2 regions of the Peribacillus asahii genome follow, and region 2 is predicted to be linked to the other one. Evidence: riboswitches for the same ligand, from Rfam matches in the RefSeq annotation. Region 2 holds a riboswitch; the other holds the start of a gene.

Region 1 (4,435 bases), 1.2 Mb from region 2:
TTTGATTATGCTCAAGAAATTCCCCGTCTGGTTCTTTATAATATGGAGAAGAATGGAGAGCCTTCTAGGGAAGATGCTGCCCTTCTTTTGTTTTTAAATGAATTTGGCTGTGATGTAATTTGGTATAATCCAGCCGGACATAACGATATTGAACAGTTTATTAATCCATCATTTTATGATGTTCATTGGTTAGAAGAAGTGGAATTTCAACAGGAGTTTCAAGAAAAAGAAGAATCGATTATTAAGAAGATTATTAAAAAAATATTTTAAGTATAGGAGTGGGATACCATGACAGCTGATTTACAACTTCAAAAACAAGAGTTAAATCCAAATACAGCGCAGCAATTACGTGCTCAATTACGCCAAGAACCACAAGTGTTGCAGTTAGTTCAATCGCTCGATATTAAAGATCAGCATCAATTATTAACGCTTGGAAAAGAACCAGCTGATAGTTTATCTCGTTTTGCAGATCGAATCTTACATTCGATGACGGTAACAAATATTGAGAAATCGAGCGACTTACTTAACCAATTAGAAAAATTAATGAAGCGCTTTGATCGAAATGAAATTATGAAAGAGCCTGGGTTTCTTGATAAATTATTCAAGCGTGCGAAAAAGACAATTGAAGATGTGTTTAAAAAATATCAAACGTTAGGCGGTGAACTAGATAAAATTAATGCCCAATTTGCGATTATGGAAGACGAACTAAAGCGTGCAAACAATGATTTAGAAGGACTGTATGAAGAAGATATTCAATACTACTTTGAATTAGAGAAATATGTCGTAGCAGCTGAAATGAAGCTGGAAGAGGTAAGAGATACACTGATTCCGCAGTATGAGGAACGTGTGAATACAGGAGATCAATTAGCGCGCATTGAATTAGAAGGATTACGAACAGTTCAAGAATTATTAGAACGGAAGATTGATGATTTAGAGAAAGCAAGAATGGTTGCTGTTGTTGCTGCGCCACAAATTAAGACAATGCAGCGTGGGAATAATGATTTAATGGCGAAAATCAATAGTAACTTTGTAACGGTGATTCCGATTTTTAAAATGGGGATTATTAATACGGTGTATGCGAAGCGTCAAAAATTACATTCTGATTCATTAAATGCTTTTGAAGAAAGAGCGAATCAAATGTTAACGGAAGTAACTTCAGATATCATGAATCAAAGTGTTGAAATTGCTCAGCGAACAGGCAGCTCCAGCATAAAAATGGAAACGATTGAGACGATGTGGACGACAATCGAAAAAGGAATTGTAGAGTATAAGAGAGTAAAAGAAGAGCAGTCGCTGCAGCGAGTGGAAGATAAGAAACGATTAGAAGCTCTTCAAGAAGAGGCGAAAAGGGTGCTATCGCAAGGGTAAAAAACGCTTGCATTACTTGCAGTTTCGCTATACTATAAGTGAGGAATTAAAATAATCTGCTAATGTGCAGAAGAGGTTCTAGCTACCCTCTTTAAAAAACTAAGAAGAAACAGTACTCTGTCTTAGGGTGCTGTTTTTTCGTTATAAAGGAGTTTTTTAGGAATGAAAAAGGAAAAAGCAGTGGTTGTATTTAGTGGTGGTCAGGATAGTACGACATGTTTGTTCTGGGCATTAGAAAGATTTGCTGAAGTTGAGGCGGTCACATTTGATTATAATCAGCGTCATCGACTGGAAATTGAGTGTGCACAAAATATTGCAAATGAGCTTGGTATCAAGCATCATATTTTAGATATGTCTTTGTTAAATCAACTCGCTCCAAATGCGTTGACTCGTGATGATATTGAGGTAAAGGATGGTGAAGATGGTGAATTACCTTCGACGTTCGTGCCAGGACGTAATTTACTATTTCTTTCGTTTGCCGGTGTGATTGCGAGCCAAATCGGTGCGAAACATATTGTCACTGGTGTATGTGAAACAGATTTCAGCGGCTATCCAGATTGTCGCGATGTGTTTATTAAATCGTTAAATGTGACATTGAATTTATCAATGGACAATTCGTTTGTCATTGATACACCGTTAATGTGGTTGAATAAAGAAGAAACTTGGGAGCTTGCCGATCAGTTAGGCGCATTTGAATTTGTTCGTGAAAAAACATTAACGTGTTATAACGGAATCATTGCGGATGGATGTGGGGAATGCCCGGCTTGTAAGCTTAGACAAAAAGGCCTTGTAGACTATTTAAGTAAACGGAAGGAGTCTTAAAGGCATGTATGGATTTCGAATTGTTGATAAGCTCCAGAAACTAGATCAAGATATACAAAGAAATCAATTAAACTATCATAAGAAGCGCGTTCTTGTAAGTAAAGAATTCACATTTGATGCCGCTCACCATCTTCATTGTTATGAAGGAAAATGTAAAAACTTGCATGGTCATACGTATCGAGTTGTCTTTGGCTTAAGCGGATTTACTGATGCCCGCGGTTTGATGATGGATTTCGGTGATATTAAACAGATATGGAAAGATAAAATTGAAATTTATTTAGATCACCGCTATTTAAATGAAACGCTGCCATTGATGAATACAACGGCAGAGAATATGGTCGTTTGGATATATGAAAAAATGGCGGATGCCCTGCGTGAAGAGCCTCAATATAAAGGAGCTCGGGTAGAATTTGTTCGACTATTTGAAACGCCAACGAGCTATGCGGAAGCAAGACGGGAGTGGATGGAAGATGAGTAAAATTCCCGTTATGGAGATTTTTGGACCTACCATACAAGGGGAAGGTTCTATGATTGGACAAAAAACGATGTTTGTACGTACAGCTGGCTGTGATTATTCTTGTTCCTGGTGTGATTCAGCTTTTACATGGGATGGAAGTGGGAAAGAATACATTACTCAGATGACCGCGGAAGAAATCTGGGATGAACTGAAAAGAATCGGTGGAGATGGTTTTTCCTTTGTTACGATTTCGGGCGGCAATCCAGCTTTACTGAAAAATCTAGGCAGTTTAGTTGCGCTCTTAAAAGAACAGGGGATAAAAATGGGCGTGGAAACACAGGGAAGCAGATGGCAGGATTGGTTTTATGAAATCAATGAGCTGACGATTTCTCCTAAGCCGCCTAGCTCGGGAATGAAAACAGATTTCGGGATACTTGATGAAATCTTCACTAAGTTGCAAAACAATCAACACCATGTTTCGCTTAAGGTTGTGATTTTTAATGATGAAGATTATGAGTATGGAAAAGCGATGCATCATCGCTACCCGGACATTCCGTTCTTTTTTCAGGTTGGAAATGATGATAGTACGACGACGGACGATTCTAGATTGATTAGTAGACTTCTACAAAAATATGATTGGTTAATTGATAAAGTTGTGCAAGATCAGACTGTTACAAATGTGAAGGTGCTCCCGCAGTTGCATACGTATATTTGGGGCAATAAACGAGGAGTATAAAGATATGAGAATATTATTCTATTTACTATCGATTGTGACTGCGAACGTGGTAACGGCGGCTTTTGCACCGCTCCAATTTGGTGTATTTATCGTACCGATGGGAACCTTGTTAATTGGAGCAACATTTATCTTTCGGGATCTTGTTCAAAATAAATATGGTCGAGCGAAGACATATGGATTCATTGTGACAGCGCTCATTTTATCAGCAGCTGTATCGTTTACATTAGGGGATACATTATTAATTGTTGCAGCCTCCGCACTTTCATTTATCGTTGCGGAATCTGCGGATACAGAAATTTACTCGCGTTTGAAGTTACCGATGAGCTGGCGCGTATTCTATAGCGGAATTGTTGGCGGGTTTCTCGATTCGGTAATTTTCGTTGTGATTGGTTTAAGCCCATTTGGTGCAAACATTTTACCTTGGGAAGCTGTACCTGCTGCTATTGTAGGGCAAATTATTGTCAAAACAATTGTTCAAATGATTGGTGCGTTCATCTTGAATCAGGTATATGTTCGTTTAGAGAAGAAAACTGTCGTTAATTAATATAGTGAAGAGGCTCAGTCTTATGACTGAGCCTTTTCTCATTCACCCTAATCGCCTGTCCGTTCTTTATGAAGAAAATCACTAGTACAGTGGAGAATCAGGAAATTTCTTAATGGTTTTGTATAAATTACCCTTAATGAAGAACTATAGAAAAAGAGAGCTTATAGTCACCTGCAAAAAAATGGGGGAAGCAACTTGATTCGAAATATAAATAAACTTTTAAGGAAACCCAAGCCCAAAAAGAATAATTTACAAAACGAACAGGAACAGCAGAATTCTAAGCCAGAAGATTTCCTTTCTGATAATTTCGATAAAAATATCGAAACTTTTCGTTTAGTTTATGATCGTTGTTCAGATGTTGTTTTCCGTACGTTTTTACTTTTTGGAAAAACGAGAGCGACCATTATTTATATAGAGGGTATTACGAACGTCGAAGGGATGGAGGAGTTCGTTCTATCGCCGCTCATTAAGGAAACAGCAAGCGAAACTCAGCCCTTAAATGAACTTT
Region 2 (4,435 bases):
TATGCCCAAGATCAAACAGAGATTAATAACCTTCAACATCAATATGAGCAATTAAAGAGAAAAATAGAAAGCTATCAAACAGAAGTTAAGGAGCTGCGTGGGAAAGCAGGGGTTATTTACCGCAGCAAAAAAATGGAGCACATTGAAAAAACGCTTCATCGGGTTGCTGAGTCAGATGCAACTGTGTTGTTTTTAGGAGAGTCAGGTGTCGGAAAAAGTATGTTTGCTCGCAAACTGCATAACCAAAGCTATCGCAAAAAGGAACCTTTTATTGAAGTGAATTGTAGTACCATACCCGAAAGTTTATTCGAAGCAGAAATGTTTGGCTATGAACCAGGATCTTTTACTGGTGCCCTAAAGCAAGGGAAACAAGGATTAATTGAACAAGCCCATAATGGGACTTTGTTTTTAGATGAAATTGGAGAGCTGCCTTTGGCCATTCAAGTAAAATTATTAAAGGTGTTGCAGGAAAAAAAATTCACAAGAATTGGAGGAACGAAGGAGTACCATATTGATTTCCGCCTTGCAGCGGCTACTAATCAACATTTAGAAGAAATGGTTCAAAAGGGGACATTCCGGCTTGATTTATATTATCGATTAAGCGTCATTCCACTTTATATTCCTTCTTTACGTGACCGAAAAGAGGATATTGCTTTATTAATTAATCACTATCTCGAATTAATTAATAAGAAGTATAAGACAAATAAAAAATTACATTCCTCGACATATGAAGCTTTAATTCAGTATACATGGCCTGGGAATGTACGCGAATTAGAAAATCTTATTGAACGACTTATTTTAACTACTGATGAAACAATGATTTTCCCAAGTGCTCTTCCTTCTTCTATCATAGATCAAAGCTCGACTTCACAAAAAGAACCCTCTCTTATTATTGAACAAACAATGATTGAAAGTTATGATCTTAAAACTATTTTAGAAAAAGTAGAAAAATGGACCATTTCCAAAGCGTATCAACAATGCAAATCAACATATAAAATGGCTGCCTTTCTTGGCATCAGCCAACCGTCCGTCATTCGTAAACTCAAAAAGTATAAAAATCAGCTCCTTCCTTAAACACAGAACAAAAGCGAAAGCGCCTTGTTCTGCGACAGCTGCTTACAAGCTAGAAGATGAAGTCGCTCTTGGACTTCATCGGCTGGGCAGGCCGCAACCTTGAGAAACTAGAGGCTGAAAGCGCTTATCCACAATTTAAGCATTTTATAACTTCCTAAACAACGAAAGAACCACCTCTCAAAAATATTCGAAGGTGGTTGTTAATTGATTCCTTTATCAATCAAAGAAGCATACTAAATAGCAACTCTTTTACAGATATATAGCCATAGCAATTTCATCACAAGTTGGGAACTTGCTGCAATTCAAACAGTCCTTCCACACTTTTTGAGGCATCTCATCTTTCTGAATCACCTGAAATCCGCATTTTTCAAAAAATGTAACTTGATAAGTAAGAGAAATGAGCTTTTTAATTTCAATTTTTCTTGTTTCTTCTACAATCTGTTCAACAAGTAATTTGCCTATCCCTCTTCCCTTTGCCTCTTCAGCTACGACAAGCGAGCGAATCTCTGATAAATCTTTTCCTAATATATGAAGACTCGCTGCCCCTACAACCTGATCATCAATAGTTGCCACGCAGATAGCCTGAAGATTTTCATACAATGACTCGCGGGTACGCGGGAGCAAAAGACCTTGTTGAGCATACATATTAATCAAGCTATAAATAGCCTCTACATCACTTGCTTTAGCCTTCCGAATGTTCACCATATTAATCTCACCTTTTTTTTAGAAACTATGATTAAAATCATACTTTAGATTTCAGAAAAGTCAATAAAGCAATCATGGAAATCATAATTTTCTATTAATATACAATGAAATGACTCAGAATTATTTCCTTTATCATTGCTCTATCTATGGAAATAAACACTAGTCCCTTATTCTATTGACGAAATAAGCTTACATCCTATACTATTAATCATTGAGCGTTCACTCAAAAACGTGGTTCGAAACCATCCCACGATAAAAAACTAGGGAGAGAGTCAACAATGAATAGCAGAACATTAATAGTCAATGGAATTTTAGCAGCCCTGTATGTGGCTGTCTCACTTGTGATTAACCCAATTGCTTTTTCCGCAATTCAGTTTCGGATTCCTGAACTGTTTAATCATTTGATTGTATTCAACAAAAAGTATATTTACGGAATTGTAGCTGGGGTGTTTATTACCAATTTATTTTCCCCAATGGCTGCTTACGATTTAATTTTTGGCGTTGGACAGTCCTTACTAGCACTACTCATTGTGATTTTTGCTTCACGTTATATTAAGAATATTAAAGTGTTGATGATCATTAATATTCTCGTATTCACATTCACGATGTTTATGATTGCGCTTGAACTTCATCTTGCACTAGGATTTCCGTTCTGGCTTAGCTGGTTCACAACAGCGGTTGGAGAGTTTACCGTCATGCTAATCGGAGCTCCTATTATATATGCCATGAATAAACGCATTCAATTTTCAAAATGGATTTCCTAAATAGAAAAAGGCTGTCAATACTTCGTCCGTTCGAAGATGACAGCTTTTTTTCATACCTGCCCTTCAATAAATATGTAAATTTTTAATATCTTCACATTTTCTTAATTTACTAAAATGTGTACTTTTTTCAAATTCCTACTCAATATATTAACACGTAATCACATTACTCTAACTATTTCAAAACAGTTCTAAAATATTTATAAAGACGGTGAAATAGTCAACAACCCGCTACTTAACGACCTTACGGTCTGTTTGAAGTGGGGGCTTGCGTCTGTCAGAGTTTGACAGTGCTTCTACCCTCATAGAGAGCAACTACGCTTGTTCCTCCCCAGTAGTACGAACGAGCAATCTCTCCTACCTTAGCCTGGTGGAACATAAGGACGGTTGACTTCGCCCCTACCGCAAGAGCTGTACTCTTGCGGTAACTACACCAATATGTTCAATGCCTTTACGGTGTAGATTCATAGCGCCAATACGATCATCATTTGATTGGTATTGGCAATTTTTACACTTAAAAGTGTGTAGTGTTTTATTGCGATTCGCTTTCTCAACGTGTCCACATTTAGGGCAAGTTTGAGAAGTATATTTTGGGTCTACCGCAATCACCTTATGTCCATTCAATTCAGCTTTATACTCAAGCATTTGACGGAACTGGTAGAAAGCCCAAGACACCGAAACATAGCGGTTTTTCACTCGTACTTTTTCAGTCTCGGTACGAACACCTGTCAAATCTTCTAAAACAAACATAGTACCTCTAGGGTATTTATCAACGAGTGCCTTTGTAATTTGATGGTTTACATCCGTTACATAACCGTTTTCTCTTGAACCAATTTGTTTTAGTTTCTTACGAGCAGATGGTGTTTGTCGCATTTGGAGTTGTTTGCGAGTAGCTTTAAACTTACCACGCTTATGCTTAACAATGTTGCCATTATAGAAAGTGGTTTTACCTTGACTATCATAAGTAGTAGCAAGAAAGTTAATTCCTAAGTCAATACCGACAATACTATTTACATCTGCTAGGCCTAATACTGGGTACTCTTTTGTCATCGGGATATGCAAGAACCACTTCTTGTACTTATGCACTAATTTAGCAGTGCCAAATTTCCAAGTACCATTGAAGTATTTCTTCATAGCCTTACGCTCATAATTTAGCTTTAGACGACCATCCAATGTATTTACGCTAAATTGATTTTTAGTTAGTGAGTAATCACGATTCCATACAAGGTCATATTCAGGAAGTTTAAATTCAATCAAAGACCATTCATGTCCATTCGATTTAGCCGACTTGTAACGAGCGATTACGGTTTTCATCACGGATTGAGCCATTTGACTTTTTAGTCCAAATTGATTTCGCAAATCAGAATAATACAAGTTATTAAGACTTGTTTGGTTTAGGTTTTTTGTTTCAAATATGTGTTTCGATAACCAATTACAAGCTTTGCGATAAGCACTAGTCGTTATCCTTAAACTTTGAGTTTGATTATCGGAAACATAGATTTGTATCTTTGCAGTAATGGTAGACATTATTTTCACACCACCTTTCACTAACTAAATTATACCAATTTTTAGTGAAAGTAAATAACTTAAACAGAGGAAGGAGGAGGCAAGGCGGAAGTTTCAGATACTTGATATGGCACAAAATCTTACGATTTTCACCGTACCATACCGTATCTGACGGCAATTCCTCCCCAACTTATCGTTGGGCTAACGCCCTTCACACGATTGAAGTAGGGGTATCCTTGCCGATTTTGGATGAAAAAAGGAATTATTGATCGATTTGAGGAAGATTTTGCAGTCGTTGAATTTAACGATACAATGGAGGATATTCAAAAGGCTAAATTGCCAAAAGAAGCCGCTGTTGGCGATGTTCTTGTATTCGATGGCGATAAAAT

What was found. Region 2 has a riboswitch for preQ1 ahead of BAOM_RS02705 (QueT transporter family protein). Riboswitches for the same ligand answer to the same signal wherever they lie in the genome.
Positions count from the first base shown of each region.
Region 1: another riboswitch for preQ1. It lies ahead of queC (7-cyano-7-deazaguanine synthase QueC); the one in region 2 lies ahead of BAOM_RS02705 (QueT transporter family protein).

Region 1 is NZ_CP026095.1:1,731,038-1,735,472, forward strand. It holds gene BAOM_RS08400 (YceG family protein) at 1-270, shown strand, start outside; gene BAOM_RS08405 (toxic anion resistance protein) at 289-1,368, shown strand; PreQ1 riboswitch class I at 1,435-1,477, shown strand; gene queC (7-cyano-7-deazaguanine synthase QueC) at 1,531-2,190, shown strand; gene queD (6-carboxytetrahydropterin synthase QueD) at 2,195-2,668, shown strand; gene queE (7-carboxy-7-deazaguanine synthase QueE) at 2,661-3,383, shown strand; gene BAOM_RS08425 (VUT family protein) at 3,388-3,927, shown strand; gene BAOM_RS08430 (spore germination protein) at 4,123-4,435, shown strand, end outside.
Region 2 is NZ_CP026095.1:519,106-523,540, reverse strand. It holds gene BAOM_RS02715 (sigma-54 interaction domain-containing protein) at 1-1,074, shown strand, start outside; gene BAOM_RS02710 (N-acetyltransferase) at 1,324-1,779, opposite strand; PreQ1 riboswitch class I at 2,005-2,049, shown strand; gene BAOM_RS02705 (QueT transporter family protein) at 2,058-2,543, shown strand; gene BAOM_RS02700 (RNA-guided endonuclease InsQ/TnpB family protein) at 2,940-4,067, opposite strand; gene BAOM_RS02695 (DUF3006 domain-containing protein) at 4,296-4,435, shown strand, end outside.